Regions from separate parts of the Streptomyces sp. NPDC046197 genome, predicted to be linked through region 1. Evidence: riboswitches for the same ligand, from Rfam matches in the RefSeq annotation. Region 1 holds a riboswitch; each other region holds the start of a gene.
What was found. A riboswitch is a leader RNA that binds a small molecule or an ion and turns the genes downstream of it on or off. The one in region 1 is predicted to bind S-adenosylmethionine.
Positions count from the first base shown of each region.

Region 2: another riboswitch for S-adenosylmethionine. It lies ahead of AB0A61_RS32210 (aminotransferase class V-fold PLP-dependent enzyme); the one in region 1 lies ahead of AB0A61_RS08270 (putative leader peptide).
Region 3: another riboswitch for S-adenosylmethionine. It lies ahead of thrC (threonine synthase); the one in region 1 lies ahead of AB0A61_RS08270 (putative leader peptide).

Region 1 covers NZ_JBEYZY010000004.1:269,240-277,120, reverse strand. Annotated here, with positions in the region: gene AB0A61_RS08285 (hypothetical protein) at 1-33, shown strand, start outside; gene AB0A61_RS08280 (LLM class F420-dependent oxidoreductase) at 93-1,016, shown strand; gene AB0A61_RS08275 (DUF1684 domain-containing protein) at 1,079-1,903, shown strand; SAM riboswitch class IV at 1,992-2,106, shown strand; gene AB0A61_RS08270 (putative leader peptide) at 2,126-2,257, shown strand; gene AB0A61_RS08265 (ABC transporter substrate-binding protein) at 2,461-4,077, shown strand; gene AB0A61_RS08260 (ABC transporter permease) at 4,081-5,040, shown strand; gene AB0A61_RS08255 (ABC transporter permease) at 5,037-5,960, shown strand; gene AB0A61_RS08250 (ABC transporter ATP-binding protein) at 5,942-7,648, shown strand; gene AB0A61_RS08245 (LLM class flavin-dependent oxidoreductase) at 7,645-7,881, shown strand, end outside.
Region 2 covers NZ_JBEYZY010000032.1:11,940-19,820, forward strand. Annotated here, with positions in the region: gene AB0A61_RS32185 (NlpC/P60 family protein) at 1-181, opposite strand, end outside; gene AB0A61_RS32190 (NYN domain-containing protein) at 420-1,769, opposite strand; gene AB0A61_RS32195 (hypothetical protein) at 1,833-2,072, opposite strand; gene AB0A61_RS32200 (rhomboid family intramembrane serine protease) at 2,229-2,978, shown strand; gene AB0A61_RS32205 (Lrp/AsnC ligand binding domain-containing protein) at 2,975-3,256, shown strand; gene AB0A61_RS32210 (aminotransferase class V-fold PLP-dependent enzyme) at 3,284-4,645, opposite strand; SAM riboswitch class IV at 4,826-4,942, opposite strand; gene trpD (anthranilate phosphoribosyltransferase) at 5,051-6,115, opposite strand; gene AB0A61_RS32220 (cytochrome bc complex cytochrome b subunit) at 6,254-7,881, opposite strand, start outside.
Region 3 covers NZ_JBEYZY010000017.1:117,452-125,332, reverse strand. Annotated here, with positions in the region: gene AB0A61_RS23965 (extracellular solute-binding protein) at 1-349, shown strand, start outside; gene AB0A61_RS23960 (DUF3263 domain-containing protein) at 439-687, shown strand; gene otsB (trehalose-phosphatase) at 841-1,707, shown strand; gene AB0A61_RS23950 (trehalose-6-phosphate synthase) at 1,754-3,199, opposite strand; gene AB0A61_RS23945 (glucosyl-3-phosphoglycerate synthase) at 3,282-4,250, opposite strand; SAM riboswitch class I at 4,420-4,588, shown strand; gene thrC (threonine synthase) at 4,607-5,890, shown strand; gene AB0A61_RS23935 (MoaD/ThiS family protein) at 5,887-6,162, shown strand; gene AB0A61_RS23930 (cold-shock protein) at 6,634-6,837, shown strand; gene groL (chaperonin GroEL) at 7,174-7,881, shown strand, end outside.

The sequences.
Region 1 (7,881 bases):
CCTTTCCGCTCAGGACTGAGTACACATGACTGACAAGAAGCTGTCACGCACAGACCGGAATGCGGGTTCGACCGACGCCTGTTCTGACTGACATGACTGTTGGAGTAGCGCTCAACGCGTCCGACGCGCCGAACCAGGTCGACGCCACCGTGCAACTGGCCCAGGAGGCCGCGGGCGCCGGTCTGCGGTCGGCCTGGTTCGGGCAGACCTTCGGCGCGGACTCACCCCAGCTCGCGGCGATCGTCGGACGCGAGGTGCCCGGACTGCAGGTCGGCACCTCCGCGATCCCCGTCTTCGGCCGCCACCCGCTGCTGGTCTCCAGCCAGGCCCAGACTGCCCAGGCCGCGACCCACGGCCGCTACCACCTCGGCCTGGCCCTGGGCACGAAACTGCTGACGGAGACCGGCTTCGGCCTGCCCTTCGAACGCCCCATCGCCCGCCTGCGTGAATTCCTCACCGCACTGCGGCAGTTGACCGAGACCGGCACGGCGGACTTCCACGGCGAATTGCTCACTGCGACCACCCCGGTCCCGGCGCGGGTACCAGGTGCCGAGAGCGGTGTCCCCCTCCTGGTCGCCGCGATGGGGCCACAGGCGCTGCGGGTCAGCGGTGAGCTGGCGGACGGGATCCTGCCCTACCTGGCGGGACCGCGCGCCCTTGCGGAACACATCGCGCCCGCCCTGACCGCAGCCGCCGAGGCCGCCGGTCGTCCCGCGCCCAGGATCGTGACCCTGGTGCCCGGCGTGGTCACCGACGACGTGGAGGCGGTGCGGGCCAAGGCCACCGAGAACCTCGCGTTCTACGAACAGATCCCGTCCTACGCCCGGGTCATCGAGCTCTCCGGCGGCCGGCGGGCCGCCGACCTGGCCGTGATCGGCGACGAGAAGACCGTCGAGGCCGGGATACGCCGTTACCGCGACGCCGGCGCCACCGAGGTCGTGTTCTCGGGCACCGAGATCGCGGGAGAAGCCGACCGCCGACGCACCTGGCGGCTCCTCGGCGAACTGGCCCGCTGAGCACGCCGGTCGAACCGACGGCCCGACCGGCCCCCCTGCACCCCCGTGACGAAGGAGAACCCATGACCACCGAGGCCACCACGACCGACTTCCATGCCTTCACCGAGAACTGGCGGGAGTGGTACCGCGCCCATGAGGCCCGGCTCGCCGACCCGCACGGGTTCCTGGCGGTCACCGGCCTGCACTGGCTCGACGACCGGCCCCAGCGCTTCCCGGACGCGCCCGGTGCGTGGCGCACCGGCCCCGACGGGGTCGTCGCAGACCTCGACGACGGCGAGGAACTGATCGTCGACGGAACCCCGGTGCACGGTGAACACCGCTTCGGCATGCTTCCCGAACGCGGCGGCGTCGACGCCGTCTGGGGAGACGCCGTCATCGAGATCGCCAGGCGCGGCGGGCACGACATCGTGCGCCCCCGGCACCCGGACGCACCGCTGCGCACGGCCTTCACCGGAACGCCCGCCTACGCCCCCGACCCGCGCTGGGCCGTGACGGGCCGCTGCATCCCCTTCGACACGCCACGACCGACCACCGTGGGCGCCGCGGTCGAGGGCCTTGAGCATGTGTACGACGCTCCGGGCAGGGTCGAGTTCGAGCTGGACGGGCGCCCCCTGTCGCTGACCGCGTTCCCCGGCCACGGTGCGGGCCGACTGATGGTGCTGTTCACCGACGCGACCTCCGGAGTCACCACCTACGCCGCCAACCGGGCCCTGACCCTGGAGCCGCCCGCCGCCGACGGTACGGTCGTCCTGGACTTCAACCGCGCCGCGAACCTGCCGTGCGCCTACACGGACCTGGCCACCTGCCCGCTGCCCCCGGCCGAGAACCGGCTGCCGGTGGCGATCGAGGCCGGCCAGAAGATCCCCCGCGAGCGCGGCGGTTCCTGAGCCGGAACCGGTACCGGTCCGACTGCCCCTGCAGGGCGTCGCTTTCCGGCATTGACGCACGACAAGAGCCCTCCGTACGATCACGAACGGCATTGAGTGTCAGCGTCAAGCCCTGGCTCGCTGACCGGCAACCCTCCCCGCGCGGTGGGGTGCTCCAGGTGAAAGCCCGGCGGGATCACCGACGATCTCCGCAAGCGCGTGGCCTCGTGACCGGGGCCGGAAATGTGGAGGACCGGTATGCGGCACGGTGGTGACCTCAGCGCCCGCTTCGTCGGCGCCACCGTGTTCTCCCGGCTCTCGCGTCGGCGCCATATCGACCTCAAGCGCTCGACCAGCTGCCTCTGTCAGGCCTGACGGCCCCTTCCGCCGCCGGTCGTGGTCCGGCACGCACCGGCCGTCACCGCACCCGCCTGCGGCTGCCCCCCGCTCCGCCCTGATCCCTGTCTGCACAGCGCTTCCCCGCCACCGGTCTGGTACCGGCCGGGGCCGTACACCCATGCACGGTCGTGCCTTGTACGGCGCCTTCTTGCCTGGTGACACGAGTAGGAGAACCCTCCGTGAACGCACTTCCGGCTTTCAGAGCCCCCCGCTGGGCGCCCCTCGCCGCCCTGCTGACCACAAGTGTTCTGCTGACCGCCTGCGGTTCGGGCGACGACTCCGGTAGCGGAAGCAGCCGGCCGAAGTCCGGTGGCACCCTGACCTTCGCGGTGGGTTCCGACGCCGGCTGCGTGGATCCACAGCAGGTCGGCAGCAACGAGAGCATCTACTCGGTGCGCCAGACCGTGGACTCCCTGACCGACCAGGACCCCAGGACCGGCAAGATCGTGCCGTGGCTCGCCAAGAGCTGGGACATCAACGCCGACGCCACGGAGTTCACCTTCCATCTGCGCTCGGGCGTCACCTTCAGCGACGGCTCCCGGCTGACCGCGCAGGTGGTCAAGGACAACCTCGACGCGGTGCCGGAGCTCGGCGCCCTCGGGGTCCTCGCCCAGGGCTATCTCAGCGGCGTCAAGAGCACCACCGCGGTGGACCCGCTCACCGTCAAGGTGACCTTCAAGGAGCCCAACACCCAGTTCCTCCAGGCGACTTCGACCCACTCGCTGGGCATCGAGTCGTCGGCGAGCGTGAAGAAGACCCCGCAGCAGAAGTGCAGCGACGGTGTGATCGGGTCGGGGCCGTTCGTGCTCAAGCAGTACGTCCAGAACCAGTCGATCACTCTGGCCAAGCGCACCGGCTACGACTGGGGCTCCTCGCTGTGGTCCAAGAAGGGCGAGACCTACCTGGACAAGCTGGTCTTCAAGGTCGTCCCCGAGGCGGGGGTGCGGGCCGGCAGCCTCCAGTCCGGGCAGGTGGACGCGATCAGCAGCGTCGGCAAGGCCAACGAGGCGGCACTCGGGGGCGGTCAGGTCACCCTGCTGCGCCGGGCCAACCCCGGCGTGGTCTTCGGGCTCGGCGTCAACAACTCGCGGCCGCTGCTGAAGGACGTAAAGGTGCGTCAGGCGATCCTGGCGGCCATCGACCGCAAGCAGATCGCCGACACCGTGTTCCCGACCGGCACCCAGTCGGCGACCAGCGTCCTGGCGCACACCACGCCCGACTACACCGACCTCTCCTCGGACCTCGCCTTCGACGCGGCCAAGGCAAAGTCCCTGCTGGAAGCGGCCGGTTGGAAAGCCGGCAGTGACGGCATACGCGCCAAGGACGGCAAGGAGCTGAGCCTGACCATCAGCTGGTTCCCCAACGCCGCCACCAACCAGCCCGCACTGGAGCTGGTCCAGCAGCAGCTGAAGGCCGTCGGGATCGACGTGGTGCTCAAGCAGGGTCAGGTCAGCCAGTTCGCCACCACACTCCAGGGCGGTGACTTCGATCTGGTGTGGGGCAACGTGACCCGCTCCGACCCTGACATCCTGCGTACCTCCTTCTCCACCCGGCTGGCCAACTTCTATCGCCTGCCCGCCACTTCCCTGGACACGGCGCTGTCCGGCCAGGCCGCGACCACGGACACCGCCAAGCGCGAGCAGCTGGTGGACGAGGCGCAGAAGCTGATCGTGCAGAACGCGTACAACGTGCCGGTGGTGGAACTCCAGACCCAGCTGGCCGTGTCGAAGAAGGTGCACAGCCTCGACTTCGACTCGGGCAGCCGCATCCAGTTGCACGACACCTGGATCGGCTAGCGCATGCGCCGCTATGTGATCAAGCGACTGGCGCAGGCGGTCGGGGTGCTGTGGGCGGCGTACACGGTGTCGTTCCTGGTACTGAACTGGCTGCCCGGTGACCCGGTCACCGCGATGGCCAGTGCCGGGATGGACTCGGGGGACGTCGATCCGGCCCGGCTGGTCGCGCTGCGGCACGAGTACGGCTTCGACAAGCCGGTGCTGGTGCAGTACGCCGACTGTCTGGGAGGGGCGATGAGCGGGGACTTCGGCGACTCGGTCGCCACCGGCCGTCCGGTCACCTCGACGCTGGCCGACGCGCTGCCGCAGACCCTCCAACTGACCAGTGCCGCTCTGCTGTTGGCGGTGCTGCTCGGCGGTGGTCTGGCGGTGCTGGCGACCTACACCACCCGGCGCTGGCTGCGGCAGCTGCTGCTGTCGTTGCCGCCGCTGGGGGTGTCCGTCCCGACGTTCTGGGTGGGGCTGCTGCTCGTCGAGACGTTCTCCTTCCGGCTGCACTGGTTCCCCGCGTTCGGCAACGACGGCCTGGAGGGGCTGGTGCTGCCGGCCCTGACGCTGGCGGTCCCGACGGGCGCGCAGGTCGCCCAGGTGCTCGCCAAGAGCCTGCTCACCGCACTGGACCAGGCGTATGTGGAGACCGCGCGGGCCAAGGGTGCCGACCGGTGGCGGGTGCATCTGCGGCACGCCCTGCGCAACGCGTCCCTGCCGGCGCTGACGGTCGTCGGCCTGCTGGTGGGGCAGCTGATCGCCGGTTCGGTGGTCGTCGAGACGGTGTTCTCGCGCGACGGCCTCGGGCGCGTGACCGCGGCGGCGGTCACCGCCCAGGACATCCCGGTGGTCCAGGGGGTGGTGGCCTTCGGGGCGCTGATCTTCGTGACGACGAACCTGGTCATCGACCTGGTCTATCCGCTCCTGGATCCGCGGATCGTGGTGGCCTCAGGCAGAAGGGCGGCACTCGCATGAGCCAGAGCCTTGTCGACGACCCGGCCGAGGCGGCGCTGGGACCGGCCCGCCCGGTCGAGGCGGGGTCGGGGCCGGAGCCAGGACGCCGCGTGGATGTACGGCGGCTGCTGCGCTTCGTGGTGCGCCGCCCGGGTCTGCTGCTGTCGGTCGTCGTCCTCGTGCTGGTGGTGCTGGCCTCGTTCTGGCCCGACCTGTTCACCTCGCAGGACCCGCTGAAGGGCGTGCCGTCCCAGAACTTCCGCGGCCCGAGCGGAAGTCACTGGTTCGGCACCGACGAGCTGGGCCGCGATGTGTTCTCGCGGGTCGTCCATGGCGCCCAGTTGTCCCTGAAGGCCACACTGATCGCGGTGCTGGTGGCGTTCGTGGTCGGCGGGTTGCTCGGGGTGGTCGCCGGGTTCGTGGGCCACTGGGTGGACGACGTGCTGATGCGCTTCGTCGACGTACTGCTGTCCATCCCCGCGCTGTTCATGTCCCTGGCCCTGGTCACCGCGCTGGGCTACGGCACGGTGAAGGTGGCGGTCGCGGTCGGCATCGCCAGCGTCGCCGCGTTCGCCCGAGTGGCGCGCGCGGAGGTACTGCGCGTGCGGCAGGCGGTGTTCGTGGAGGCGTCGCGCGCGAGCGGGGCCCGCTGGTACTCGGTGCTCGGCCGACATGTGCTGCCCAATGCCGCGGGCCCGGTGATCGTCCTGGCCACCCTCGACTTCGGATCCTCCATCCTGGCCGTCTCCGCCCTGAGCTTCCTCGGCTACGGCGCTCCCCCGCCCGCCCCGGAGTGGGGCACGTTGATCTCCGACGGCCGCAACTACCTCGCCAACGCCTGGTGGCTGACCGCACTGCCCGGCCTGGCGATCGCCGCCACCGTGCTGACCACCAACCGCATCGCCCGGGCGCTGGACGGCGAATGGTCCCGGCAGCCATGACCGACGAACGTGAGAGCGGTGACGACGTGACCACACCCCTGCTGGAGCTACGCGGCCTGTCGGTGTCGTACCGCACCCGGGGCGGCACGATCCCGGCGGTCCGGGGCGTCGACCTCGCCGTATGGCCGGGACAGGTGACTGCGGTGGTCGGCGAGTCCGGCTCCGGCAAGAGCACGACCGCGCACGCCATCACCCGGCTCCTGCCGACGAACGGCCGTATCGACGCGGGCACGGTCCGCTTCGGCCGGCACGATCTCGCCGCCCTCTCCGAAGCCGAACTGCGCACCGTACGCGGAGCACGGATCGGACTGGTCCCCCAGGACCCGACCGTCTCCCTCAACCCGGTCAAGCGGATCGGCGACCAGGTCGCCGAGGTGCTGCGCATCCACGGTCTGGCGACCCGCCGCTCGGCTCCCGCCGAGGCGGTCGCCGTCCTGGACCGGGCCGGACTGCCCGACGCGGTCCTCCGGGCCCGGCAGTATCCGCACGAACTGTCCGGCGGCATGCGGCAACGCGCCCTGATCGCCATCGCCATCGCCGCGCAGCCCGAGCTGATCATCGCCGACGAGCCCACCAGCGCGCTCGACGTCACCGTGCAGCGGGTCATCCTCGACCATCTCCAGCGCCTCACCGAGGAGTCGGGCACCGCGGTCCTGCTCGTGACCCACGACCTCGGGGTCGCCGCCGACCGGGCACAGCGGCTGGTGGTGATGTCCCAGGGCAAGGTCGTCGAGGCGGGCCCCACCCGTGACATCCTGGCCGACCCGCAGGACGACTACACCCGGCACCTGCTGGCCAGTGCCCCGAGCCTCACCACCGCCCGGCCCCGCACCCCGGTCTCCAACCCCGAGGCGCAGACGGCGCCCCTGGTCGAAGTGCGCAACCTGGTCAAGGAGTTCAGGCTGCCCCGCACCGGGGACGGGCCCCTCACCCTGCGCGCCGTCGACGACGTCAGCCTCACCCTCCACCGGGGCCAGACCCTCGCCCTGGTCGGCGAGTCGGGCTCGGGCAAGTCCACCACCGCCCGCCTGGTGCTCCGCCTTGCCGACGCGACCGCGGGGCAGATCCTCTTCGACGGCACCGACGTCACCACCGCGCATGGCGCCCGGACCAGGGAGCTGCGCCGCCGCGCCCAACTCGTCTACCAGAACCCGTATGCCTCGCTCGACCCGCGCTTCTCCATCGGCGAGGTGATCACCGAGCCGCTGCGCGCCTTCAAGGTCGGCGACCGCGCCTCGCGGCTCGCCCGGGCCCGCGAACTGCTGGACCGGGTGGCGCTTCCCTCCGCCACACTGGAGCGCCGGCCGGCGGAGCTGTCCGGCGGACAGCGGCAGCGCGTGGCGATCGCTCGCGCCCTCGCCCTCTCCCCCGACCTGGTGGTCTGCGACGAGCCGGTCTCCGCCCTCGACGTGTCCGTGCAGGCCCAGGTCCTGGACCTGCTGGCCGAGTTGCAGGCCGACACGGGGGTGGCCTACCTCTTCATCTCGCACGACCTGGCCGTCGTACGGCAGATCGCGCACCAGGTTGCCGTGATGCGGACCGGCCGCGTCGTCGAGACAGGCCCGCCGGAGGAACTGTTCACCCGCCCTCGCCACGTGTACACCCGCGAACTGCTCGCGGCGATCCCCGGCGGCCGTCTCCCCTCCCCCGCCCCCGAGACCACCACGAGCCGAGGACCAGCGTCATGAGCACTCCCACCATCACCTCGTTGGCCTTCCCCACCCCGGGCAACTTCGCCGACGACGACCCCTATACAGGCCTGGTGGAGACCCTCCAGCTGTTCGAATACGGCGAACGGCTCGGCTACGACGGGGCCTGGATTCGCCGGCGCCACCTCGAGCACGGCGTCGGTTCCGCCGCGGTGTTCCTCGCCGCGGCCGGCCAGCGCACCGAGCGGGTCGAGCTGGGAACGGCAGTCATC
Region 2 (7,881 bases), on a different contig from region 1:
TGGCCTGCTCCGCCTGCTGGTAGAGCTCGTCGACCTTGGACTTGACCTCGTCCAGGCTCGGCTTCGCGCTGGGCGCCGCATTGGCGGCGTTCGCGCTGAACGCGACGGCGGCGGCAGCCGCGGTGGTCAGCACGGTCACGCGTGCACGACTCGGTTGCTTGGGTCGACGGTGGGACGCCACGAAAGCGAGCTCCTTCTTGTGAGTGATCACCCGCTCGGAGGTTCGAGGCCAGACCCTAGTGACCTCATCGTGATGAGTTCAAATCCTCACACCAAAAAATCCCATCACGCAAGGCATTCTTTGCACTCAAGCCACAAGCAGTGAGGCCCTGTTGACGCTACGTTGCGCAACAGATCCGTCAATTCGGGCATTGTGCGGCTACGTTGGGATTGGGGCGGAAGCTTCCTTATGCCTGATTTCAGCCGCGCATGAGGCGCTTCAGCAGCACCACGGAGGCCACCGGCCGCGCCCCCGCCCTGGCGACCCCGTCGGCCACCTCGCGATCGGTCGAGGCGACGATGACCGGCCGGCCCGGCGGCTCGGCGCGCACCAGCTGGCGGATCAGCTCGTCCGCGGTGACCCCCGGCTTGGAGAACAGCACCCGCACCCCGCGCGGCGGCGCGAGCAGCACCGGCGCCGCCAGTTCGGCCCCGTCGAAGACGCAGGTGACCTCGGCGCCGGTCTGGGCGGCCAGCTGGGACAGCTGGCCCAGAAGCCTCAACCGCTGCTTCTCCAGCGGCATTTGGGGATAGCCGGTCTTGGTCACGTTGTAGCCGTCGACGACCAGGTGCGCCTGGGGCAGCGCGAGGAGCTGGTCGAGGATCGCGGGGTCGTGCTCGGACAGCGCGCGGGCGGCGATGTCCTTCGGGGTCATCCGTCCCGGCTCGACCGCGTCCACGGTCTCGGCCGGCCGTACGGACACCGGGGGCAGCGCCAGCTCCCGGCGCAGTCCCTGGGCCGCGTCCAGCACGGTGTCGAGCAGCAGCCGTACCCGCATGTCCTCGACACTGCGCCCCTCGCGGGCCGCCCGGCGGGTGGCCTCCAGCGCGGCTTCCGCCTCGCCGAGGCGCGCCTTGAGCCGCCTGGTCTCGCTCTCCGCGGCCGACACGTGCGCCTGCCCCTCGGCCCGTACCGCCTCGCTCTCGGCCTGCGCCTTGCGCAGCGCGGCCTCGCCCCGTTTGACGTCGCTGAGGGCGGCACGCAGCTTACGGTGAAGCGATTCCGCTTCCCTCCTGGCCAGATCCAGCTCGGCCCGCAGCCGCTCGGTCTCGGTCCGGGTCTGCTCGCGGGCCGCCGCCAGGTCGGCGCGCAGCCGCTCCAGTTCGACCCGGCTCTCCTCGTCGGCGCGCTCGGCGTCCGCCCGCTGCGCCTCCTCGCCGGCCGCGGTCACCAGCTTCACCCAGCCCGCCGGACGCAGTACATAGGCCGCGGCCGCCACATCGAGCGGGTCCGCGGCCGGGGGCGGCGAGCCGGAGTCGAGGGCGCCGGACAGCTCCGGCTGGGCTTCTCTGAACTTCTCCCCGATGCGCTGCCGGAACAGCGCATCCGTCTCCAGCGCCGTCGCCATGGCGTTCCCGGCGAACTTCGCCCGGCGGTTCGGGGCGAACCGGGCGTACTGCCTGAGCTGCGGGGGCAGCTCGCCGAGGGTCAGCCCGCCGAACCCGTCGGACACGATCTGCACGACCCTGCGGCGCACACCGTCGGGCAGCGGACGGTCGAGCACCTCGGCGGCGCCGTCGCCCGGCCCCCCGCCTTGTGTCTCCACCATCCGTCACCCCAATGCCTGTGCGGGATCCCCCGGAGGGATCACCTGCCCCGGCCCCGCTCCCGCTCAGGAGCCGGCGCCCGGCCTGTCCACGAGTTCCACCTGGTCCACGGCGTTGCACCAGCGGCACCGCACCGACTCGATGGTCTCACTGACCACCTCGCGCTCCTCGACCGTCGGCTCACCGGCCAGGTCGAGGTGAACGTACTCGACGACCTTGGACGAGCGCGTCACGTCGAAGCGGGTGAGGTTGCCGCAGAGGGTGCAGCGCCACCGCGTCGTGGCGGTCGGCAGGGGAACCGTCATCGTGGCTGTTCGCTTCCTTCTAGTCTCCGTGACGCGCCAGCTTCCCTGGTGCGTGTGGCTCGTAACCCTACGGGGTGGCGGGGACCCGCCGCCCGCCCCTCCGCGGCGGCGAGGCGGTCTGTGCTGATCCGTCCGGTTACGCCATGCTCTGTGTTCATGATCAGCAACTGGAGTGCCGCGGCCGGCCGGACGGGCAGAGCGGTCAGGGCGGTGCGGACCATGCCGGCGCCCGTGACGTGCGGGCTGATCGTCGCGTGCTGCCTGATCTTCCTGGCCGGCCCGGCGGCGGGGCTGAATCCGGCGTACGGCTCCGGCGACCGGTTGTTCGCCGCCCAGCAGGTCTACTTCCGCCGCTGGGGGGTGATCCCCGCCGAGCTGTTCGAGGGCGCCCCGCGGGCCGCCCTCACCCCCGTGACGGCCCTGTTCGTGCACGGCAGCTGGGTCCATCTGCTGGGCAACATGCTCTTCCTCTACGTCTTCGGGGCAATGACCGAGGAACGGATGGGCCGCCTCCAGTACACGCTGTTCTACGTCGGCTGCGGCTATCTCGCCCTGCTGGGCTACGCGGCCGCCAACGCCGCGTCCGGGCAGACCCTGGTGGGGGCCTCCGGGGCGATCTCGGCGGTCCTCGGCGCGTTTCTGTACCTGTTCCCCAGGGCCCGGGTGACCAGTCTCTTCCCGTTCCTGTTCTTTCTGCCGCTGCGCCTTCCCGCGTGGGTCGTCCTGCCGTTCTGGGCCGCGCTGCAGTGGGTGGCGGCGGGACGGGCCGCCCAGGGCCCCGGGGTGGCCTACCTCGCGCACGTGGTGGGCTTCGGGCTGGGCTTTCTCTACGCGTGGCTGCGATGCCGTACGACTAGAGTGAAGGCCGCCCCTGCTCCGGCTCCCGAGGGAGAGACACAGCCGTGATCACCGCGATCGTCCTCATCAAGACCAGCGTGGACCGGATCCCCGAGATCGCCGAGCAGATCGCCGCGCTGGATTCCGTCAGCGAGGTGTTCTCCGTGACCGGGACGTACGACCTGATCGCCATGGTGCGGGTGAAGGAGCACGAGGATCTGGCGGAGGTCATCCCGGGGCGGATCAGCAAGATCCCCGGGGTGGAGGCGACGGACACGCACGTCGCGTTCCGCACGTACTCGCAGCACGACCTGGAGGCGGCGTTCGCGATCGGCCTCGACACGTGAACACCGCCTCCCAAGAGGTCCCTCAGGTCACACGGCCGGTACGCAGCGGCCGTCCTCCGTCCGGTACGTCCACTTCGCGCCCTCCTCGACCAGTTCCTTCACCGCGCGCACGAAGCGCTCCACGTGTTCGTCCGGGGTGCCCGCGCCGAAGCTGACCCGGATGGCGTTGAGGGACTTCTCGCCGGGGGCGGCCTCGGGGGCGCCGCACTCGCCCTGGGCCTGCGGGTCACTGCCGAGCAGAGTGCGGACCAGCGGGTGGGCGCAGAACAGGCCGTCGCGGACGCCGATGCCGTACTCGGCGGAGAGCGCGGCGGCGAAGTGGGAGCTGTTCCAGCCCGCCACCACGAAGGAGATCACGCCGACCCTCGGGGCGTCGTCGCCGAACAGGGAGAGGACCCGGACCTCGGGAACCCCGGCGAGGCCCGCCCGCACCTTGTCGATCAGGTACCGCTCGCGGGCGACGAGGGTGTCGAAGCCGGCCTCGGTGAGGGCCCTGCAGGCGGAGGCGACGGCGTAGGCGCCGATGACGTTCGGTGAGCCGGCCTCGTGGCGGGCGGCGCTCTCGTGCCACTCCACGTCCACTCCCCCGTCGGTGCGGCGCGTGACCCTGCGGCTGGCGCCGCCGCCCGCGAGGTACGGCTCGGCCGCGCGCAGCCAGTCGGCACGGCCGGCCAGGACGCCGGAGCCGAAGGGGGCGTACAGCTTGTGACCGGAGAAGGCGACCCAGTCCACGTCGAGGTCCCGCACCGACACCGGGTGGTGCGGGGCGAGCTGGGCGGCGTCCAGGACGACGCGGGCGCCGTGCGCGTGCGCGGCGGCGGCCAGCTCCCGTACCGGCCACAGCTCGCCGGTGACGTTGGAGGCGCCGGTGACGCAGACGAGGGCGGGGCCGTGCGGGTCGCGGTCGGCCAGCGCCCGCTCCAGGGTCTGGACCGCCTGCCGCGGGGTGCGGGGGGCGTTGAGGTAGGTGACCCGCGCGTCCTTCCAGGGCAGCAGCGAGGCGTGGTGCTCGGTCTCGAAGACGAAGACCTGGCAGTCGGCCGGGAGCGCGCGGGCGAGGAGGTTGAGGGAGTCGGTGGTGGACCGGGTGAAGACCACCTGGTCGGTCCCGCGGCAGTCGAGGAACTCGGCGACCGCCCTGCGGGCGTTCTCGAACAGGTCGGTGGACAGCTGGGAGAGATAGCCGGCGCCGCGGTGGACGCTGCCGTAGTACGGCGCGTACGCGGCCACGTCGTCCCACACGCGCTGGAGGGCCGGCGCGCTGGCGGCGTAGTCGAGGGCGGCGTAGGTGACCTCACCGCCGGTGACGAGCGGGACGGTGACATCCCGTCCCAGAACGGGCAGCGGGGCACAAACGGACTGGTCGGCGGCAAGGGTGGAGACAGACATGGCGAACTCCGGTGAGAGGCAAGCGGAACCACCGTGCGAGCGGATGCGGCTCGAGCACGGAGGAGGGGGAAGGGGGATGCGGAGGCGGGGCTCTACGCCCTATCGCATTCGCTTGCTCACGGAAGGCTCCCTCGAACGACCAGGACCCCTGGCCCCACGCTCAGTCAGGAGCGTGCGAGGGGTCCGCGCTTGCCGCAGACCTCGCTGCCTGCGGCCCGGTCTTCACCCGGGGCACCCCGCCACGGACGGAGGGTTGCCGGACAGTCGGCCGGGGCCTCATGACTGTCACTCATGACCTGATACTGGAACGTACGCGAAGTGATCGCGGTCCCGCAACCCGTGTCCGGATCGCGGGACACCCGTCGGCGAGGGGCCAGGGGGTGTCAGACACCCCCCAGGCGACCCCTAGGCGTTGCTCGCGGCCACCCAGCGCTCCAGCGTCCGCTTCGCCGCCCCGGAGTCGATCGACTCGGCCGCCTGCTGCATCCCGGCGCGGAGCTGCTCCGCCAGGGTCCCGGAACCCGGTTCCAGGGCCACCAGGGCCGCCGCCGAGTTGAGCAGCACGGCGTCCCGTACCGGGCCGGTCTCGCCGTCCAGCAGGCGCCGGGCGACCTCGGCGTTGTAGGAGGCGTCCGCGCCCCGCAGCGCCTCCACCGGCACCAGCTCGATGCCGACGTCCCGCGGGTCGAAGCGCTCCTCGGTGACCTTGCCGTCCCGGACGATCCACACCCGGGAGGTGGAGGTCGTGGTCAGCTCGTCGAGACCGTCGTCGCCGCGGAAGACCAGGGAGGAGTTGCCGCGCTCGGCGAAGACGCCCGCGACGACCGGCGCCATGCGCGGATCCGCGACGCCCACCGCCTGGGCCTTCACCTTCGCCGGGTTGGTGAGCGGACCGATGACGTTGAAGGTGGTGCGGATGCCCAACTGGCCCCGGGCGGCGGCCACATGACGCAGTGCCGGGTGGAACTTCACCGCGAAGCAGATGGTGATGCCCGCTTCCTCGGCGACCTCCGCCACCCGCTTCGGGGTCAGCTGCAGATTGATGCCGAGCTTCTCCAGGACGTCCGACGAGCCCGACGCGGACGAGGCGGCCCGGTTGCCGTGCTTGACGACCTTCGCGCCGGTACCGGCGACGACGATCGAGGACATCGTGGAGATGTTCACCGTCCGCGCGCCGTCGCCGCCGGTGCCCACGATGTCGACGGTCGGACCGGCTACCTCGATCACGTTCGCGTGCTCGTACATGGCCCGGACCAGCCCGGTGATCTCCTCGACCGTCTCGCCCTTGGCCCGCAGGGCCACCAGGAACCCGGCGATCTGGGCGTCGGTCGCCTCGCCGCGCATGATCCGGTCCATCGCCCAGGCCGTGTCGTCCGCGCTCTGGTCGCGGCCGTCGAGCAGGGCGTTCAGTACCGCGGGCCAGGAACGGCCCGCCGCGATGTCGCCTCCAGCGGGGGTCACAGCGCTCATAAGCCGCTCCTGGGTCGGTGTCCCGGACTACGGGACGCAGGTCTCGAACAGGTCCACCCTATCCAGCCCCGGGCACGGCGAAGGGCCCCGTCCGTACACCGGACGGGGCCCTTCGCGTGGCGTGGCGACGCTGGGAGGTCAGTGGTGGCCGTGGCCGCTCGTGATCTCCCGGTACTCCTCGACAGTCGGCTTCGGGATCTGGTTCTCCTCGCCGTAGTACGCGTTGCTCAGCTTGGCGCGCAGCTTCTCGGAGCCCTTCACCTTGCGCTCGACGCCGTTCTCGTCGACCGCCGGGCCGATCTCGGCCGGAGCGTACTGCTCGTGCGCGGTGAGCGTGTGCAGCTGCTCCTGGCTGAGCGGCTCGTGGATCTCGATGAACTCACCGTGCGGCAGGCGCTTGATGATGCCGGTCTCGCGGCCGTGCAGCACCTTGTCGCGGTCCCGACGCTGCAGGCCGAGGCAGATCCGCTTGGTGATGATGAACGCGAGGATCGGTCCGACGAAGAAGCCGATCCGGACGAACCAGGTGACCGCGTTGATCGACAGGTGGAAGTGGGTGGCCCACAGGTCGTTGCCACCGCCGACCAGGGTGATCATGTAGATCGTCACCCAGGCGACACCGAAGGCGGTACGCGTCGGGGCGTTGCGCGGGCGGTCCAGGATGTGGTGCTCGCGCTTGTCGCCGGTGACCCAGGACTCGATGAACGGGTAGACCGCGATCGCCGCCAGGACCAGCGGGAAGAGCACCAGCGGGATGAACACGCCCAGGACGAGCGTGTGACCCCAGAAGTTGACCTCCCAGCCCGGCATGAAGCGGATGAGACCCTCGGCGAAGCCCATGTACCAGTCGGGCTGGGCGCCGGTGGACACCTGGTCCGGACGGTAGGGGCCCATGGCCCAGATCGGGTTGATCTGGGTGACCGCCGCGATGGCCGCGATGACACCGAAGACCAGGAAGAAGAAGCCTCCGGCCTTGGCCATGTAGACCGGCAGCAGCGGCATGCCGACGACGTTCTTCTCGGTCTTTCCGGGACCCGCGAACTGCGTGTGCTTGTGGTAGAAGACCAGGATCAGGTGGCCGACGACCAGGCCGAGCATGATGCCCGGCAGCAGCAGGATGTGGATCGAGTAGAACCGCGCCACGAAGTCGTGGCCGGGGAACTGACCGCCGAAGAGGAAGAACGACAGGTACGTGCCGACGATCGGCACGGACAGGATCGCGCCCTCCATGAAGCGGACACCGGTGCCGGAGAGCAGGTCGTCCGGGAGCGAGTAGCCGGTGAAGCCGGTGAACATGCCCAGGACGAACAGCAGGAAGCCGAACAGCCAGTTGATCTCACGCGGCTTGCGGAACGCGCCGGTGAAGAACACGCGCATCATGTGCACGAACATGCCGGCGAGGAAGATCAGCGCGGCCCAGTGGTGGATCTGCCGGATGAGCAGACCACCGCGCACGTCGAAGGAGATGTGCAGGGTCGAGCTGAACGCCTCGGACATCAGCTGTCCCTGCAGCGGGACGTACGAGCCGTGGTACTCCACCTCGTTCATCGACGGGTGGAAGAACAGCGTCAGGTACACACCCGTGAGGATGATGATGATGAAGCTGTAGAGGCAGACCTCACCCAACATGAACGACCAGTGGTCGGGGAAGATCTTGCGCATGTTGGACTTGGCCAGGGAGTAGATCCCGAGCCGGCCGTCCGCCCAGTCGGCGACGCGCTCACCCGCCGGGGCGTTACTGCGGGAGCGGCCCCCCGCGTCGGACG
Region 3 (7,881 bases), on a different contig from region 1:
GGCCTTCAAGAAGAACGGCCACCGCGACAAGATCGGCGACTTCCTCGACTTCGTCTACAGCGACAAGAACGTGCTCGACTTCTCCCGCGAGTACGACCTGCTGCCCGTCACCGGCACCGCGTCCGACACGATGGCCGCGGCGGAGGAGGACAAGAAGCTCGGGCCGTTCCTGGCGGCGCTCTCCGCCGCCCAGCTCTACCCGGCCGGCAAGACGTCCTGGGCCCATGTAAGCGCGGACATCAAGCAGCACATCGGCCAGGCCGTCGCCCCCGGCGGCAGCCCGGCCGCGGTCCTCGGCGGGCTCCAGGCGACGGCCACCGCCGCGGACAGCGCGGCGAGCGGCAGGTAGTGAGCGGCCAGGTAGGCACGCAAGGCGGGTAGGCAGCCGCGGGGCGGGCGGACGGAGCTGTGTCGGTGGCGGGGGCTACGGTTCCCGGTATGGACCACGACCAGGACGACCAGGAGGAGCTCGGCCGCAGGGAACGGGACATCCTCGCCCTGGAGCGCCGCGGCTCTCCGGGCCCCGGTGCCAAGGAGCGCGCGATACGCGAGGAGCTCGGCCTGTCCCCGGTCCGCTACTACCAGCTCCTCAACGCCCTGCTCGACGACAGACGCGCGCTGGCGCACGACCCGGTGACGGTCAACCGGCTCCGCCGGGTGCGGGAGGAGCGACGGGGCGAGCGGTGATGCCTGGCCACGGTCCTGGCCACTGCCCTGGCCGTCGCCGCGGCCGCCCCTGTGTGGGGGAGTGCGGGGCCGTGCGTGGACGGCCCGTCGGCGGGCCGCTCGGCGTCGGCTCGACGAGGAGTGCGGGCGGCCCCGCGTGGATAGGGTCGCCGTATGGGCAGCCACGACACGGACTCGACCAAACCCAAGCACTCCCTGCCGACGCCTGCCACGCGGGCCGGGCGGGACGGGCTCGCCGCGATCCTCGCGCGGCCGGAGAAGGCGGTGATCGCGCTCGACTTCGACGGGACGCTCGCGCCGATCGTGCCGGACCCGGACCAGGCCCGGGCACACCCGCAGGCGGTGCCCGCGCTGGCCGCGCTCGCGCCGAAGGTGGCCGCCGTGGCGGTGGTCACCGGCCGCCCGGCCGGGGTCGCCGTGCGGCACGGCGGTTTCGCGGGTGTTCCCGGCCTGCGGCACCTCGTCGTCCTCGGTCACTACGGCGCCGAGCGCTGGGACGCCGCCACCGGCTCCGTCAGCGCCCCCGCCGCGGATCCCGGCGTCGCGGCCGTCCGGGCCGAACTGCCGGGCCTCCTCGACCGGATCGGTGCCTGGCACGGGGCCTGGATCGAGGAGAAGGGCCGGTCCGTCGCCGTCCACACCCGCCGCGCCAAGGACCCGCAGGCCGCCTTCGAGGTGCTGCGTGAGCCCCTCACCGAGCTGGCCACCCGGCACGGCCTGATCGTCGAACCGGGCCGCATGGTCCTCGAACTGCGCCCGCCGGGCATGGACAAGGGCGTCGCGCTGCTGGACTACGTCCGTGACATCGGCGCCGCGTCGGTCCTGTACGCCGGCGACGACCTCGGCGACCTGCCCGCCTTCGCCGCGGTCGGCAAACTTCGCGCGGAGGGCGTACCGGGCCTGCTGGTGTGCAGCGGCAGCAGCGAGGTGACCGAACTTTCGGAGCGGGCCGACCTGGTGGTGGACGGCCCGCAGGGGGTGGTGGAGCTGCTGCGGAACCTCGCCGATCGGCTCGGCTGAGCCGTCGGCTCCGAGCGGCGGGTTCCTGGCCGTCGGTTCTGAGCCGTCAGTTCTCGGCCGTCAGCTCGTGCAGCTGGTCCAGGAACCACTGAGCCGGCGGCAGCGCGGTGGCCGCTGCCGCCAGCCTCTTGGAGCGATCGGCCCGCTCGTGCGCCGGCAGGGTCAGTGCCTCGTGCAGGGCCGACGCCGTCCCGACCACGTCGTAGGGGTTGACCACGAGCGCGTCCTCGCCCAGCTCCGCGTACGCCCCCGCCTCCCGCGACAGCACCAGCGCGCAGCCGGAGTCGGACACCACCGGCACCTCCTTGGCGACCAGGTTCATGCCGTCCCGGACGGGGTTCACCAGGGCCACGTCGGCCAGCCGGTAGGCCGCGAGCGAGCGGGCGAAGTCGTCCCTCACATGCAGCACCACCGGCGTCCACCCGGGCCTGCCGTACTGCCCGTTGATCTCCTCCGCCAGCCGCCGCACCTCGTCCGTGTAGTCGCGGTAGACGGCGAGGTCCTGGCGCGAGGGGTAGGCGAAGGCGAGGTGCACCACCCGTTCGCGCCACTCCGGGTGGTCCTCCAGCAGCTGCCGGTAGGCCAGCAGGCCCCGCACGATGTTCTTCGACAGCTCGGTCCGGTCCACCCGCACGATGGTCCTGCGGGCGCGCCCGTCGGGCCCCGTGCCGATCTCCGCGCGCAGCGCGGCCATGCGTTCGTCCACGTCGGCCTCCCGCGACCGCCTGCGCAGGAAGTCCGCGTCCGCGCCGAGCCCGTGCACCCCGACCCGGGTGCCCCCGAGTCCGCCGACCAGCGCCTCGCAGCACCCGGTGAACGCGTCCGCCCACCGCCGGGTGAGGAAACCGAGCCGGTCGGCGCCCAGCATGCCGCGCAGCACCTGCTCGGCGATGTCGTCCGGCAGCATCCGGAAGTAGTCCACCGGTGCCCACGGCGTGTGCGAGAAATGGCCGATGCGCACATCCGGCCGGAAGTCGCGCAGCATCCCCGGCACCAGCGTCAGGTGGTAGTCCTGCACCAGGACCGCCGCGCCCTCGGCCGCCTCCTCCGCCAGCGCCTGCGCGAAGGCCCGGTTGTAGGCCTCGTACGACGCCCACTGGCGCCGGAACTCCGCGTCGAAGACCGGCTCCAGCGGGGTCTGGTAGAGCATGTGGTGGACGAACCACAGCACGGAGTTGGCGATGCCGTTGTAGGCGTCGGCGAAGACGTCCGCGTCGATGTCGAGCATCCGTACCTGCTGACCGCCGGTCGCGTCGGCGGGCAGCCGGCGGCCGCCCTCGAAGCGGCGCACCGCCTCGCGGTCGGCGTCGCTCAGCGCGGCGCACACCCACACCGCGCCCGCGTCCGGGCCGATCGCCGACAGCCCGGACACCAGCCCGCCGCCGCCGCGTCTGGCGTGCAGCGAGCCGGCCCCACCGTCGGGGCGCACTTCGTACGAAACCGGGCCGCGGTTGGACGCGACCAGCACCTCGGCACCGTGCGTTGAAACCATGGTCCTCAACCTAGCCCGGCCCGGAAACGCTCAAACGTACGGTTCCGCTTCGTGGGTGGCCGTATACGGCCGGGCCGGCGTTTTACGCCACCTTCCGGGCCGCGTACTCCGCGATCTCCACCATGGGCGGCCGCTCCTCGGTGTCCACCGAGTAGGTGCGCGGCTCGAAGCCGTCCTCACCCCGTTCGAACTGGGTGAGGGAGGGGCGGATCAGATGGCCGCGGGCCAGACGGAGCTGGGCGGTGCGGTAGATCGCGGCGGCCATGCGGCCCAGCGCCTGCCCGTCCTGATGCCGGTGTTTGCGCACACCGACGTCGACCTGCGCGAGCGCGTCCAGACCCACCAGGTGCAGCGCGTCGACCAGCATGCCGAGCTCGACGCCGTAGCCGACCGGGAAGGGAAGCTGTTCCAGCAGCGAGCGGCGGGCCGCGTACTCGCCGCCGAGCGGCTGCACGAAGCCGGCCAGCTGGGGCCAGTGCATGTTCAGCAGTGGACGCGCCATCAGCTCGGTGACGCGTCCGCCCTGACCTGCCGCCGCGCCGGACGCGGACTCGCCGGCGAGCGTCAGCGGGCGGTCGTACATGGCCTTCACCAGGTCCACACCGGGGTCGGTGAGCAGCGGGCCCACGATCCCGGTGACGAAGTCGGAGGAGAACTCCCTCAGGTCGGCGTCCACGAAGCAGACGACGTCCCCGCGGGTGACGAGCAGCGAGCGCCACAGCACCTCGCCCTTGCCGGGCACGGCCGGGATGCGCGGCAGGATGTCGTCGCGGTGGACGACCCGGGCGCCGGCCGCGGCGGCCACCTCGGAGGTGCGGTCGGTGGAGCCCGAGTCGACGACGAGGAGCTCGTCGACGAGTGGCACCTGCTCCATGAGGTCGTGGCGGATGACGGCGACGATGTCGCCGACCGTCTCCTCCTCGTTGAGCGCGGGCAGCACGACGCTGACCGACGAGCCGCTCGCGCGTTTGGCGGCCAGGATCGTGTGGAGCGGGCGATCGGTCACGGACCAGGAGCGTGTCCTCAGCCAGCGCTCGACTTCTTCCAGCACGGTCGGCGGCTCCTCACTGGTGTTCGGATCACGGCACGGATCACACGGTCCGGTGATCCGTCTCGCGGTTCGGACGACTATCTCAACTGTCGTGGCCGTCGGTTACAGTCTTGAACAACGCGGATGACCATCACGTGTCGGGGGTCGCCGCGGCTTCACAACCACATACCGCTCATCCAGAGGGGCAGAGGGACACGGCCCGATGAAGCCCCGGCAACCCTCCAGCCGGTTCTCGTATCGACTGCTTGCGAGCACAGCAGATCGTCTTCGCGAGGCTCCCGGCTAGGGAAGGTGCCAAATCCGTCTCACGGCGAGATGCGTCGTGAGGAAGATGAGGAGAAAGGGCCTCGCCTCACATGGCTGTGCAGACTGTTGCAAGCAGCACCGACCCCACCGTCGACCTCGGCCCCGCCGCCGCGCTGTCCTGTCGCGAATGCGGCCACCGTGTACCTCTGGGTCCTGTGTTCGCCTGCGAGGAGTGTTTCGGCCCGCTGGAGATCGCCTACGACTTCTCGGCCTACGACACCGAGGAACTGCGCAAGCGGATCGAAGCGGGCCCCGCGAACATCTGGCGCTACGCGCCGCTGCTGCCCGTCCCGGCGGACGTGGCGACCAGGCCGAACCTGAACCCGGGCTGGACCAAGCTCGTCCAGGCCGACAACCTCGCCCGCGAACTCGGCGTCACCGGCGGGCTGTACGTGAAGGACGACTCCGGCAACCCGACCCACTCCTTCAAGGACCGTGTCGTCGCCCAGGCACTGGAGGCCGCCCGCGCCTTCGGCTTCACCACCCTGTCCTGCTCCTCCACCGGCAACCTGGCCGGTGCCGTCGGTGCCGCCGCCGCGCGGGCCGGCTTCCGCTCGTGCGTGTTCATCCCGCACGACCTGGAGCAGGGCAAGGTCGTCATGGCCGCGATCTACGGCGGTGAGCTCGTCGGCATCGAGGGCAACTACGACGACGTGAACCGCTTCTGCTCCGAGCTGATCGGTGACCCGGCCGGCGAGGGCTGGGGCTTCGTCAACGTCAACCTGCGCCCGTACTACGCGGAAGGGTCCAAGACCCTGGCGTACGAGATCTGCGAGCAGCTCGGCTGGCGGCTGCCCGACCAGATCGTGGTCCCGATCGCCTCCGGCTCACAGCTCACCAAGATCGACAAGGGTCTGCAGGAGCTGATCGGGCTCGGGCTGGTGGAGGACCGGCCGTACAAGATCTTCGGCGCCCAGGCCGAGGGCTGCTCGCCGGTGTCGACCGCCTTCAAGGCCGGCCACGACGTCGTGCGTCCCCAGAAGCCGAACACCATCGCCAAGTCCCTCGCCATCGGCAACCCGGCCGACGGCCCGTACGTCCTCGACATCGCGCGCCGCACGGGCGGTGCGGTGGAGGACGTGACGGACGAGCAGGTCGTCGACGCCATCAGGCTGCTCGCCCGGACCGAGGGCGTCTTCGCCGAGACGGCGGGCGGTGTGACGGTCGGGGTGACGAAGAAGCTGATCGACAACGGCGTGCTCGACCCGGCCAAGACCACCGTCGTCCTCAACACGGGCGACGGTCTCAAGACCCTGGACGCGGTGGCGGGTACCGGGCTCACCGCGACGATCCGTCCGAACCTGGACTCCTTCCGAGAGGCTGGCCTCGCATGAGCGTGACCGTTCGCATCCCGACCATCCTGCGCACCTACACCGGCGGCCAGGCCGAGGTGAAGGCCCAGGGCGCGACCCTGGCCGAGGTCATCGCCGACCTGGAGAAGAACCACAACGGCATCGCCGCCCGGGTCCTGGACGACCAGGGCAGGCTGCGCCGTTTCGTCAACGTGTACGTCAACGACGACGACGTCCGCTTCGAGCAGGGCCTGGAGACCGCCACCCCGGACGGCGCCGGCGTCTCGATCATTCCGGCGGTGGCCGGCGGCTGACGGCGCGTCGGCGTGCCGCGCGGCGGCCCCGGACGGCCTCGTCATTACCTTCGGTAATGCCCGTCACTGAGAGTTCATCGAATTGCCTCCTCCGTGAGAGAAGCGGAGGGGGCAATTCAGTGTGATTGAGCGCGGTACAGTTGGGGAACGCGCTCCTGATCTCAGGGGCGCAAGCCATGGATTCCTGCCGCATGCCCGACAAGAAGTAGCCAAAGTGCGAGGGCGATTTGCGGCTTTTGCGCCGTTTGCGGGGTCTGACTTGCCCTGAATTCAGGTGATTTTTCGCCAAATTCCGGACCATGCGCGTCTGGAATTCTCGTCCGATTGACCTGTTGCAGACGGCAGTTGGACAGATACATTCAGCCGCGGTCGACGCGTTCCGGCGCACGCCCCCAATCCATGGGGGGTGAGGTCTGACCCGGGTCCGCGAGGTGTGGATCTGTGCAAGGGCCAGTAATAGGGGAGTTAGGCATGGCTCAGGGCACCGTCAAGTGGTTCAACGCGGAGAAGGGGTACGGCTTCATCGCGGTCGACGGTGGTGCGGACGTTTTCGTCCACTACAGCGCGATCCAGATGGACGGCTACCGCACGCTGGAAGAGGGCCAGCGGGTCGAGTTCGAGATCTCGCAGGGCCAGAAGGGCCCGCAGGCCGACATGGTCCGCGTCACGGCCTGAATCGCGCGACCACCGCAAGAAACGTCTTCTGTCGAAGGGCCCGCACCTCACCGTGGTGCGGGCCCTTCGGCGTGTCCGGGTCCGGGCGCGCCGCCCTGCGACACGCCTGTTCGCGCGGGGCTGACCGCGGCCGCCGCTCCCCCCTGGTCGCTTGCACTCGGGAGGGTCGAGTGCTAATCATTGGCGTTAGCACTCTGAAGGTGAGAGTGACAATGAAGGACCGGGTCGGTGAGGCCACGGACCGGGTGGGGCAGGGAACCACCGGCCGGGGCCGTCCGTCGCGGGCGCGGGCGCGGTCCGAAGTAATCACCCCCAGTCCTGGAGGGACCACTTCACATGGCCAAGATCATCGCGTTCGACGAGGAGGCGCGGCGCGGCCTCGAGCGCGGCATGAACCAGCTCGCGGACGCCGTCAAGGTGACCCTCGGCCCCAAGGGCCGCAACGTCGTCCTTGAGAAGAAGTGGGGCGCCCCCACGATCACCAACGACGGTGTCTCCATCGCCAAGGAGATCGAGCTCGAGGACCCGTACGAGAAGATCGGCGCCGAGCTGGTCAAGGAAGTCGCCAAGAAGACGGACGACGTCGCCGGTGACGGTACGACCACCGCGACCGTTCTCGCCCAGGCCCTGGTCAAGGAAGGCCTGCGCAACGTCGCCGCCGGCGCCAACCCGATGGCCCTCAAGCGCGGTATCGAGAAGGCCGTCGAGGCCGTCTCCGCCGCCCTGCTCGACCAGGCGAAGGAGGTCGAGACCAAGGAGCAGATCGCCTCCACGGCCTCCATCTCCGCCGCCGACACCCAGATCGGTGAGCTCATCGCCGAGGCCATGGACAAGGTCGGCAAGGAAGGCGTCATCACCGTCGAGGAGTCGCAGACCTTCGGTCTGGAGCTCGAGCTCACCGAGGGCATGCGCTTCGACAAGGGCTACATCTCCGCCTACTTCGCGACCGACATGGAGCGCATGGAGGCGGTGCTCGAGGACCCGTACATCCTCATCGCCAACTCCAAGATCTCCTCGGTCAAGGACCTGCTCCCGCTCCTGGAG